DNA from 2 places in the Salinibacterium sp. VpJ6 genome. Region 1 is predicted to be linked to the other one. Evidence: predicted binding sites of a transcription regulator. Region 1 holds the regulator's gene; the other holds the start of a gene.
What was found. The regulator HrcA, encoded in region 1, represses chaperone genes, less so after heat shock. The targets are predictions, from matches to a motif close to TTNGCACTCGNNNNNNNCGAGTGCNAA.
Positions count from the first base shown of each region.

Region 1 (5,571 bases):
CAAGCTGGCGGCGCAGATTAAACGCGGCGATGTTGCTCCGGTGGATGACGATCTGCAGGCAGACATGTATGAGCTGGCCGATAAGAAGCTCGCAGCGGCGGGCTACGACTGGTACGAGGTCAGCAACTGGGCGAAGCGGGACGAAGACCCAGCCATCAGCCACGCAAGCCGTCATAATCTTGGCTACTGGCTAGGCAACGACTGGTGGGGTGTTGGCCCGGGGGCTCACAGTCACGTCGGGGGCGTTCGCTGGTGGAACGTCAAGCATCCGGCCGCCTACGCTGATCGAATCGCCGCTGGTCATTCTCCGGGAGCCGGGCGCGAAACACTCGCGGACTCCAGCAAATATCTTGAGCATGTACTTCTGCGGGCGCGTGTTCGCGGAGGTTTGAAAACGGCAACGCTCGATGCTGAAGGTCGCACGGCAGTCGCCGGGCTCATCGCCGATGAACTGGTGGATGCTCCCGCGGCGTTCAAGGGAACCCTCACCCTCACGCTTAAAGGGCGCCTACTCGCGGATGCCGTCGTGCGGCGATTGCTAGCAGACGCCCCCATTTAGAGCGATAGGTCGAATTACTTGATGAACTCGATGGTCAGCGGGTATTTGAACGCTTGGCCGTTGTTGGCGGCGACGGCACCCATGATGCTGAACACCAAGATGACAATACCCACAGCGACGATCGTGAGGTAGCCAATGAGAATCAGCATGAGGAACAGCGAGATCACGTAGGCGATGGCCATGGTGATCTGGAAGTTCAACGCAGTGCGCGTGTGAGCCTGAACAAAGGGTCCACGGTCTTTCAACACGAGGTATCCCACGAGTGCGGGAATGAAGCTGAAGAAGATTCCACCGACGTGGATCAGTGTTGCCCAGAGCTTCTCGTCGCTCGGACTCATCGGTTGGATCGGCGCGTACGGCGAGGCGGGGGGAGGCGTTGAATCTGACATGCCTCCATTAAAGCCCTACTTGGACAAAAAAGTAGCCTCGAGAGCAGAAGCTCCCGAGGCTACTCGCTATCGGCTTAGCCGATAAGCAGAATTACTTGATGAGGCGCAGTGCGAAGGGGTAACGGTAGTTCGCGCCGTCTTTGGCCTTCGTGAAGCCGATGATCGAGAAGACCAGCGACACAACGAAGACGATCGGAAGCAAGATAGCGCCGATAACAACGGCGACCAGAATGTTCGAGATCACGTAGGCGATTGCCACGGTGATCTGGAAGTTCAGGGCTTCCTTCGCTTCGGTGTTAGTGAATGCGCCGCGGTCCTTGAAGACCAACCAGATAATAAGCGCGGGGAGGAATCCAATGATTCCACCAAGGTGAGCGAATGATGCCCACTGCTTGTCCTCAGCCTCGGTCAGTTGAGCTGCCGGCTGCGGTGCTGCGGGCTGCGGATTTGCGTCAGTCATGTATTCGTGCCTTTCAGGTGAACGAGGGAACTTCCCGGGTTTCATCAAAGTGCTCGGTGTCACACCTGAGCATTTCCACAAAAAGGTAGCGCTCAAGTACACAGACACGCTAGCGCTATGACTCGCGCGGTGCAACGGCTGTGTCGTGGTGTGTCGAGTAAGATTGGCAGTCGAACGGATTGAGTGCCAATCAAGAGAGGTGGGTGGTGGAATGGTTTCCGCCCGCGGACTTGACGTGCTTCGAGTCATTGTGCAGGACTACGTTGCTACGCGCGAGCCTGTCGGATCTAAGTCAATCGTTGAGCGACATTCCTTCGGGGTGTCCGCCGCAACGATTCGCAACGACATGGTCTTGCTCGAAGACGAAGAGCTCATCACGGCGCCACACACCTCATCGGGGCGTGTGCCGACCGACAAGGGCTACCGCATGTTTGTAGACCAGTTGGCCGATCTGCGCCCGCTGACGAGCGCTCAGCGTCAAGCCATCGAGTCGTTCCTCGGCCAGGCCGACGACTTGGATGACGTACTTGCGCGCTCGGTTCGCTTGCTGTCGCAACTGACCAACAGCGTGGCGCTCGTGCAGTACCCCTCGCTGGCGACCGCTCGCGTGCGGCATGTGGAACTTGTTCCGTTGCATGCCACACGCATCATGACGGTGTTCATTACCGACTCTGGTCGAGTCGAGCAACGCCTCATCGACGTCTCTGACCCCGTGGACGAGGCGTTCTTGGGTGAGGTTCGCGCCAAGCTGAATTCTGCTCTTGCTGGGCAGTCTCTGCCCGAAGCGGCCGATCGAATCGCAAGTTTTGCGCAGATTTTTCCCGCAGAAAGACAGGCATTCGTCGGCCAAATTGCTACAAGTTTGATCGAGCAGGTGCTGGCCAACCGTGCCGACAAGCTCGTTCTCGCCGGCACCGCAAACCTCGCTCGCACCGAGCAAGATTTCACCGGAAGCATCTTTCCTGTGCTCGAGGCAATAGAAGAGCAAGTAACGTTGTTGCGCCTGTTTGGGGAGATGGAAGTAGCAAATGGATCAGTTTCAACTCGCATCGGGCGAGAGAACGCAGAATTTGGGTTAGAAGAGACATCGGTCGTCACGGGCGGGTATTCCTCATCCGGCGGCGGTGTTTCGCGCTTGGGCGTGCTTGGCCCCACGCGCATGGACTATTCGAACAACATGGCGGCGGTTCGCGCAGTGGCGCGATACCTCTCGCGACTTTTGGAAGACAACTGAGCTCGTAAGGAGCAATCGGAACTTTGGCAGATCACTACGAAGCCCTCGGCGTTGCGCGCGAAGCGACCCCGGAGGAAATCAAGAAGGCGTACCGCAAGCTCGCACGCGAGTTGCACCCCGACGTCAATCCCGGCGCGGATGCGTCTGAGCGCTTCAAGACAGTCACTCATGCCTATGACGTGCTGAGCGATCCGCAACAGCGTCAGCAATACGACATGGGCGGCAGCGGTGGCTTCGGCGGCGGCGCCAACTTCGGTTTCGGCGACATCTTCGAGACGTTCTTCGGCGGTGGGGGTGGCGGTCAGACCGCTGGTCCGCGGTCACGCCGCGAGCGGGGTCAGGATGCGCTGCTGCGTATCGAGGTGAGTCTCAAAGACACGATGTTCGGTGTCACTCGCGACATCGAGGTCAACACTGCAGAACTCTGTGAGACGTGTGAGGGCAGTTGTGCTGCCCCCGGCAGCTCGCCCGTTCGTTGCGACATTTGTCAGGGCAGCGGCCAGATCCAGCGCCAGGTGCGAAGCCTCCTCGGCAACGTCATGACGTCGAGCCCCTGTGGCACGTGCCGCGGTTACGGCAACATCATCGTGAACCCCTGCGCTACGTGTGCAGGCCAGGGTCGCGTTCGTGCGCAGCGCACTCTCTCGGTCGACATCCCGGCCGGCGTTGAGACGGGGCTGCGTCTGCAGATGCCCGGCCAGGGCGAGGTTGGCCCCGCAGGCGGGCCCAATGGCGACCTGTTCCTCGAGATCAAGGTGCGCCACCACGACATCTTCAGTCGCGCCGATGACGATCTGCTGGCCACCGTTGAGGTCGAAATGATCGACGCAATCTTGGGCACAACAGTGAAGCTCGATGGCCTCGACGGAGAAATCGAAGTAGTCATCAAGCCCGGTACCCAAAGCGGCGAAGTGCTCACGATTCGCGATCGCGGAATTACGAGCCTGCGTGGCAACGGCCGCGGTGATCTGCGCCTCGGCATCCAGGTCGTCACGCCGACGAAGCTCAGCGGTGCAGAACAGACCCTCATGAAGCAGCTCGCCGCCGTGCGCAAGAGCAAGCAGCCGCATTTTGCCGAGTTCCAGCAGGGGCTGTTCGCGAAGCTTCGCGACCGTTTCCTGTAGGCACTCATGGCACATCTCTATATCGATGAAGAACTCGGCGACGTCGGAATTGGCGCCTCCGTTTCCTTGGGCAACGCCGAAGCGCGCCACGCTGTCACGGTTTCGCGCCTGAAAGTGGGCGAGACGATCGCGATCGGGAACGGTGCTGGCCTGATCGTTTCTGGCCCTATCGTCACGGCGGAACACACCGAGCTCACCATCGAAGTAGCGGATGTTCAGCAGTCGCCGCGGCGAACCCCGGCCGTCTTCCTAGCTCAGGCTCTTGCCAAGGCCGATCGCGACGAACTTGCGGTTCAGGTCGCCACCGAACTCGGTGTCGACGGCGTCATCCCGTGGTCGGCGGCGCGCAGTATTTCGCGCTGGCACGGCGCGAAAGTTGCCAAGGGCCGCGATCGATGGGCAGCAATTGTTCGCGAAGCGAGCAAGCAGTCGCTGCGCAGCTGGATCCCCGACGTCCTCGATCTCGTGACCACGAAGCAATTGGCGACTTTCGCTTCCACGACGCGGATGCTCGTGCTCGAGCCCACGGCAACGGAAACGTTGGCCGAACTCGAAGTCGACGACCGCGACATCCTGCTCGTAGTGGGTCCGGAGGGCGGAGTTGCGGATCACGAGCTCGATCTCTTGACGGCGGCGGGAGCATCCACGATTCGACTGGGCAGTGAAGTGTTGCGCACGTCGACTGCGGGCCCGGCGGCCTTGGCAGCGTTGAACGTCAAGCTTGGCCGTTGGAGCTAGAGGTTTAGGCTAGAGACATGTCTGATTCCCCATCGATCTTTACCAAGATCATCGCTCGCGAGATTCCCGCGGATATCGTCTTCGAGTCAGACGCGGTAATCGCGTTTCGCGACATCGCGCCTCAAGCACCCGTGCACTTGCTCGTTGTGCCTAAAACCGAAGAGTTCGCCAACGTTACGGAGCTTGCCGCAGGCAACCCGGCGCTACTGGCTGAACTTGTCTCGGTCGCCCAATCGCTTGCCGACGAACATGCAGGCGGGCAGTACAGACTGATCTTTAACACTGGCGAAAACGCTGGTCAAACTGTTTTCCACGTGCACGCTCATGTGCTCGGCGGAAACCTCGAGGAAGGCACCCTTGGTCACTAGTGACTCCGAGTCCGCAGGTTCGACAGAGCGCGAGAGCGTCTCGATTGAAGTAGACGGTGTCGCCATGGTGCGACTTCTTGGCCCTCACGATCGACTTCTCAAGGTCGTCGAAAGCAAATTCCCGAACGTTGAAATGCACGTTCGCGGTAACGAAATCACCCTGACGGGCGATGCACCGTCGGTCGCTGCTGCCAAAGAACTCGTCGACGAACTCGTCACGATGGTGCGCGACGGACACGACCTCGGCGAGATCGAGGTCGATGCGTCGGCAAAAATTCTGCGCGGCAACCAGGGCAGCCCTCAACAGTTGCTCGGGCAAACCATCCTTACAGCGCGAGGTAAAGCAATTCGCGCCAAGACTCTCGGTCAGGCGCAATACGTCGATGCGATGGACAACAACACCATCGTGTTCGGCATCGGCCCAGCCGGAACGGGAAAAACCTACCTGGCGATGGCGAAAGCCGTGCAGGCTCTGCAGCGCAAAGAGGTTGAGCGCATCATTCTGAGCCGTCCAGCAATCGAAGCGGGGGAGCGTCTCGGATTCTTGCCGGGATCGCTCACCGACAAGATCGACCCTTACCTGCGCCCGCTCTACGACGCCCTCAACGACATGATGGATCCCGATCTCGTGCCCAAGCTTCTCGCTGCTGGCACCGTCGAGGTCGCACCGCTCGCCTATATGCGCGGTCGTACCCTCAA
Region 1 is NZ_JBSOQL010000001.1:468,498-474,068, reverse strand. It holds gene hemW (radical SAM family heme chaperone HemW) at 1-559, shown strand, start outside; gene ACWTV1_RS02305 (DUF4870 domain-containing protein) at 574-948, opposite strand; gene ACWTV1_RS02300 (DUF4870 domain-containing protein) at 1,040-1,408, opposite strand; gene hrcA (heat-inducible transcriptional repressor HrcA) at 1,620-2,642, shown strand; gene dnaJ (molecular chaperone DnaJ) at 2,666-3,766, shown strand; gene ACWTV1_RS02285 (16S rRNA (uracil(1498)-N(3))-methyltransferase) at 3,773-4,504, shown strand; gene ACWTV1_RS02280 (histidine triad nucleotide-binding protein) at 4,522-4,872, shown strand; gene ACWTV1_RS02275 (PhoH family protein) at 4,862-5,571, shown strand, end outside.

Region 2 (5,571 bases), 260 kb from region 1:
GCACCCACGGCTGATAGTGATCGGCGGCCATGACCCCGCGAAAGCCCCGCGTTTCTGCATGCTGCGCAAAGCCCATCACCTCGCGCGGATGAAACCGTTCGAGCATGGCGGCATAGCCGATATGGGGTGCAGCAACAGTCACGGGCATCCGTCTATTGTGGCGGTTATGGTGCCCCAAGTGGGCTCATCATTCGCGCAACCGTTGAGTTGGCACGCTCGCGGGCGGATAATGGCGGTCTACTCAATGAGGAGTCAGCATGAAGCTCGGCGCGTTTTCTGTCAGTCTCACCGTGAAATACCGTGCTGCGTCTTTCGAGCTCCACAAGCAACGAAGCCTCGAGCGCCCGATCGACCACGTCCTGATCGACCAGCTACGCTAGCCCGCCGATGCACGTCATTCTCATCCCCGGATTCTGGCTCGACGGAGACTCCTGGGCTCCGGTAACCCGCGCACTACGAGATGCTGGCCACACCGCGCATCCGCTCACCCTTCCTGGCCTGCGACGCCGTGACACCAACCGCGCGACGGTAACGCTGGCTGACCACATCGCGGCGGTGGTCGCGGTGGTTGACGCCCTCACTCATGTCGAGGCTGATGGCAGCGAGAACGGAGGGGAAGACGAAGACGAACGACCGACGCCCCGCATTGCCCTCGTTGCCCACAGCGGCGGAGGCCCCATTGCCCACGCGGTCGCGGATGCCCGGCCCACGTGCTTGGCCAGAATCGTGCACGTCGACACCGTGCCGTTGCCGAACGGCATGCCAATCAACGCTGAACTACCGACCGTTGACGGTGAGATCCCACTGCCTGACTGGAGCCTCTTCGATGATGAAGACCTCGTTGACCTGACCGACGAACTGCGCACGTGGTTTCAAGAAATTGCGGTCCCCCAGCCGGCACTGATCGCAACCACCCCGCAATCGCTCTCTACCCCGGCGCGCTTCAGCGTGCCCGCCACCGTGATCTGTTGCGAGTTTCCCGCCGACCAGGTGCGAGAGTGGATGAGCGAGGGTGCATCCTTCGCGACCGAACTCGCTCAGCTCACCGACCTCGAACTCGTGGACCTCCCCACCGGGCACTGGCCGCAGTTCACGAAACCGACTGAGCTCTCGAACGCCATCATCACGGCTTTGCATCGCACCTAAATTAGGTCTTGTCGTCAGCGACTGCCCGCCCTACACTAAGCAAACGCCAACTATTGAAAGGAGCCTTGCGTGTTTATTTTCACTTTTACGAAGAACCCCACGACCGCCGGCTCCGTCGGCACCCTCACCGCCTAACCGGTTAGCGTTCTCCGCTCACCGGTTCTGACGGTGGCGGCGCTCACGGAGCACTCGACCCAACTCGATCATCGCGAGACTGCGACGGCTGACGAGTCTGCACCCCTTTCGCGGGTGCTTTCGCCTCTTGATGATCTTCCCTTCTTCAGCGACTCGCGATCACTGTGGGATGCCGTTGGGTCGCCACCTGAAACAGCGCATTTTTGCGCGCCTTCCGCATCCACTTTTCTCACGAAAGACACCTCATGAACGCAACTCTGGCGGCTCCGAAAGACCGCCGTGACCATCCGCCCGAACCTCGTCCCGTCGACGAGCCGCGCCCCGCGGCAGTACGTCGCGTGGGAGTCATCGACCGTCTTGCTCTGCATCTCGGCGTCGCTCTCATCACGTGGAGCCGCCGGCCGCGCCGCGCTCGACTGCTCGCGTCGGCTGAACTACGGGCTCAACACCAGCTCCGCCGCGAGCGTGTGGCTCTGGCCCGTGCTCGCACTGAACAGAACTATCCGCGGCTCATCATCCGATGAGAACCACGCATTCGACCGTCGCCGGAGCTCTCCGGCGGCGGTCGTTTCGTTGTCAGCGAACTTTGAGAAAAATGACTTGGCACTCTCGGGGTGAGAGTGCTAATTTTTGATTGTTGAGTCACGGTGACTCAACTTTGAGAAAGGGGTTTCCCATGACACTGTCATTTGATCCTTTTGCCGAACTCGACAGGCTCTCCGCAGCTGCCCAGTCCCGCGTCGGCACCCAGCCCATGCCCGTGGATCTCTACCGCCAGGCTGACGAGTACGTTCTCACCGCCGACCTTCCGGGCGTCGATCCCGGCTCTGTTGACGTTGACGTTGACGGTCAGCTCCTCACGATTCGCGCCGAGCGCACCGCTGGCGAGCGCGAAGGAGCCAAATGGCTCTCGCAGGAGCGCCGCTACGGATCCTACCTTCGCCAGTTCAGCATCGGTGCGGGCATCGACCGCGACAACATCAGCGCCAGCTACGACAACGGTGTGCTCAGCGTGATCATCCCGGTGTCGGAGAAGGCAAAACCTCGCAAAATTGAGGTCAGCACCAACTCCATGAACCAGGCTCGATCGACCGAGAAGGTCGCTGTCACGAGCTAGACGGCATGCAGTAGTCGGCGTTGATCGCCGACACAGCAACGATGGGCGGATGCTTCACGCATCCGCCCATCGTCAGTTAACCCGTGTGCGCGTCTCGCGCTCTAGGCCTACAGTGCCCGCAATCGAGGAGCAATGTCGCGCTCGAAGAGTTCGAGGAAGCGGCGCTGGTCTCCGCCGGGCGCGTGGAATACGAGGTGGTTGAGGCCGGCATCCACATAGGGACGGATCTCTTCGACGATCTTGTCGGGGTCGTTGCCCACGATCCACCGCGACGCAATTTGTTCGATCGGTAGAGCGTCAGCGGCACGTTCCATTTCGATCGGGTCGGTGATGTCGTGCTTTTGCTCCTTGGAGAGCGCGAGCGGCGCCCAGAAACGGGTGTTCTCGAGAGCAACGTCAGCGTCGGTGTCGTACGAGAGTTTGATCTCGATCATCCGGTCGATGTCTTCGAATTTGCGGTCAACCTTCGCTGCGCCCTCTTTCACGCCGGGGATCAGCGCGTCGTTGTAGAGCTCCATGCCCTTGCCCGACGTGCAGATGAAGCCATCACCGGCACGGCCGGCGTAGCGTGCCACCATGGGGCCACCGGCGGCGATGTAGATCGGGATGGGCTGGTCGGGGCGGTCATAGATGCTCGCGCCGTGAGTGGAGTAGTACTCCCCCTCGAACGACACGCGGTCTGAGGTCCACAGTTCGCGCATGAGGCGAACCGATTCACGCAAGCGAGCGAAGCGCTCCTTGAATTCGGGCCAATCTTGCTCACCGGCACCGCGGAATCCGGTGGCGATCTCGTTGAGTGCCTCGCCGGTTCCCACCCCGAGCATGATGCGCCCCGGGTACAGGCACCCCATCGTGGCGAAGGCCTGAGCGAGCACGGCGGGGTTGTAACGGAAGGTCGGAGTCATCACGCTCGTGCCGATACGGATCGTGCTCGTGCGCTCACCGACCGCTGCCATCCAGCTCAGCGAGAACGGCGCATGACCACCCTCGTGACGCCACGGCTGGAAGTGGTCGCTGACCGCAACACTCTCCATGCCGTGAGCTTCGGCCGCCACCGCAATCTCTACGAGTTCACGCGGGGCAAATTGTTCGGCTGACGCTTTGTATCCGAGAGTGAGAGTCATAGACCCATTGTGCCGGTGTTAGTCGCGCGGCGCTTGCAAAAACTCAGAAACCACCCGAGGAACATACGGCGCAACATCTCCGCCGAGCGCCGCAACCTGGCGAACGAGCGAGCTGGAGACGTGCGCGTGCGCAGGATTCGGCAGCATGAAGATGGTCTCGACAGCCGCGAGGTCTCGGTTGACGATCGCCATAGGTGTTTCGTAGGCGACATCCACTTGAGACCGGATGCCCTTCACGATGACACTTGCACCAACCTCGGTGCAGTAGTCCACGAGCAAGCCCATACTCCAGCTGGTGACGCGGATGTTGCCGGCGAACCGAGCATCCGCCACGGCCTGCTCCAGCAGCGAAACGCGCTGCGCAATCGGCAAGAGCGCCGTCTTGCCGGGGTTGTGCACGACAAGAACGTGCACTTCGTCAAAGGTTTTTGCTGCCCGCTCAATCACGTCCAGGTGGCCCAGGGTGACAGGGTCAAAGGACCCGGGAACGACAGCGATCCGACTCATGCTTCAACGATAGTGGCTGAGCCCGTTCGCCTACGTGGGAGTTCGCTGTGCGGGGAACTTGTTTTACCGGAGTTCGCTTTCGGTGAGCTAGTTCTTACCCAAGAAGGCTTCGGCACTCTCATCAAGGCGACGCTTCAATGCATCGGCGAGCGCCGGATGCTCGGCAAGACTCGGGTCGGCAACGAGAACGCTCTGCGCCGCCTCGCGAGCCTCCGTGATGAGTTGCCCGTCGTTGGCCACGCGCAGCAGCTTGAGGCTCGAACGCCCGCCCGACTGCACTCCGCCGAGCACATCGCCTTCACGACGCAGTTCCAAGTCTTTGTTCGCGAGTTCGAAACCATCGAGAGTGGATGCCACAGCCTCGACCCGCTCGCGAGCCAACGACTCCCCCTCGGCTGCTGTCACGAACAGGCACAGTCCGGGGACGCCGCCACGGCCGACACGACCGCGAAGCTGGTGCAATTGAGAAACCCCGAAACGGTCAGCATCGAGCACGACCATGACTGAAGCGTTGGGCACGTCGACGCCTACCTCGATCACGGTCGTCGCGACCAGAACGTCGATATCGCCGGCAGCAAACGAGCGCATGAGCTCGTCTTTCTCGTCGCTCGAGAGCTTGCCGTGCAGCGCCTCGATCCGCTTACCCGCGAGAACCTCGTTGCTGCGCAGCGACGCCAGCACCTCAGTGACATTGGCGATGGGTCGCGGCGGTCCGGCATCCGGATCGTCGGTTGTTTTCGGGGCGGGCTCACTGCCGGGTTCTTCTGTCTTGGCATCAATCGCGGGGCACACGACGAAGCCCTGCCGGCCGATGGCCAGTTCTTCGGCCAGCCGCTGCCACACACGCGATACCCAGCCGGGCTTCTCGGCCAGCGGCACAACGTGACTGCTGATCGGTTGGCGACCGGCGGGCAACTCGGCGATGGATGAAATGTCGAGGTCGCCGAAGACCGTCATTGCGACGGTGCGCGGAATCGGCGTTGCGGTGAGGACAAGAACGTGGGGCGGCTTGGCGCCTTTGAGCCGCAGAGCCTCGCGCTGGTCGACACCGAAGCGGTGCTGCTCATCGACGACGACGAGACCGAGATCGACGAAGCTGACCGCATCGCCCAAGAGTGCGTGCGTACCGATGACGATGCGCGAAGCACCCGAAACGGTCGCCAGCAGGGCCTTCTTGCGCTCTGCCGTGGGCAATTGGCCGGTGATGAGGGTCGGGCGCAATTCGGCCGCGAGATCGGGACCCAGCGTTCGCACGATCGACCGAAAGTGTTGATGAGCGAGCACTTCGGTGGGCGCCAGCAACGCCGACTGGCCACCGGATTGCGCAACAGCCAACATCGCACGCAGCGCGACGAGCGTCTTACCGGAACCCACTTCACCCTGCACCAGGCGATTCATCGGCACAGGCTCGGCAAGGTCATGGAAGATCTGCTCGCCGACGGACTGCTGGTCGCCCGTGAGCGTAAACGGCAACGCAGCATCGAAACCCTCGAGCAGGGAGCCAGCCGTGCGCGCAATCGCCTCAGACTCACGCTGCTTCTG
Region 2 is NZ_JBSOQL010000001.1:725,483-731,053, forward strand. It holds gene ACWTV1_RS03580 (TIGR03557 family F420-dependent LLM class oxidoreductase) at 1-148, opposite strand, end outside; gene ACWTV1_RS03585 (hypothetical protein) at 258-380, shown strand; gene ACWTV1_RS03590 (alpha/beta fold hydrolase) at 388-1,146, shown strand; gene ACWTV1_RS03595 (hypothetical protein) at 1,527-1,805, shown strand; gene ACWTV1_RS03600 (Hsp20/alpha crystallin family protein) at 1,958-2,398, shown strand; gene fgd (glucose-6-phosphate dehydrogenase (coenzyme-F420)) at 2,506-3,522, opposite strand; gene coaD (pantetheine-phosphate adenylyltransferase) at 3,541-4,029, opposite strand; gene ACWTV1_RS03615 (ATP-dependent DNA helicase RecG) at 4,117-5,571, opposite strand, start outside.
Region 2: a site for HrcA is predicted at 1,882-1,908, ahead of ACWTV1_RS03600 (Hsp20/alpha crystallin family protein). Genes of this name have one in related genera too.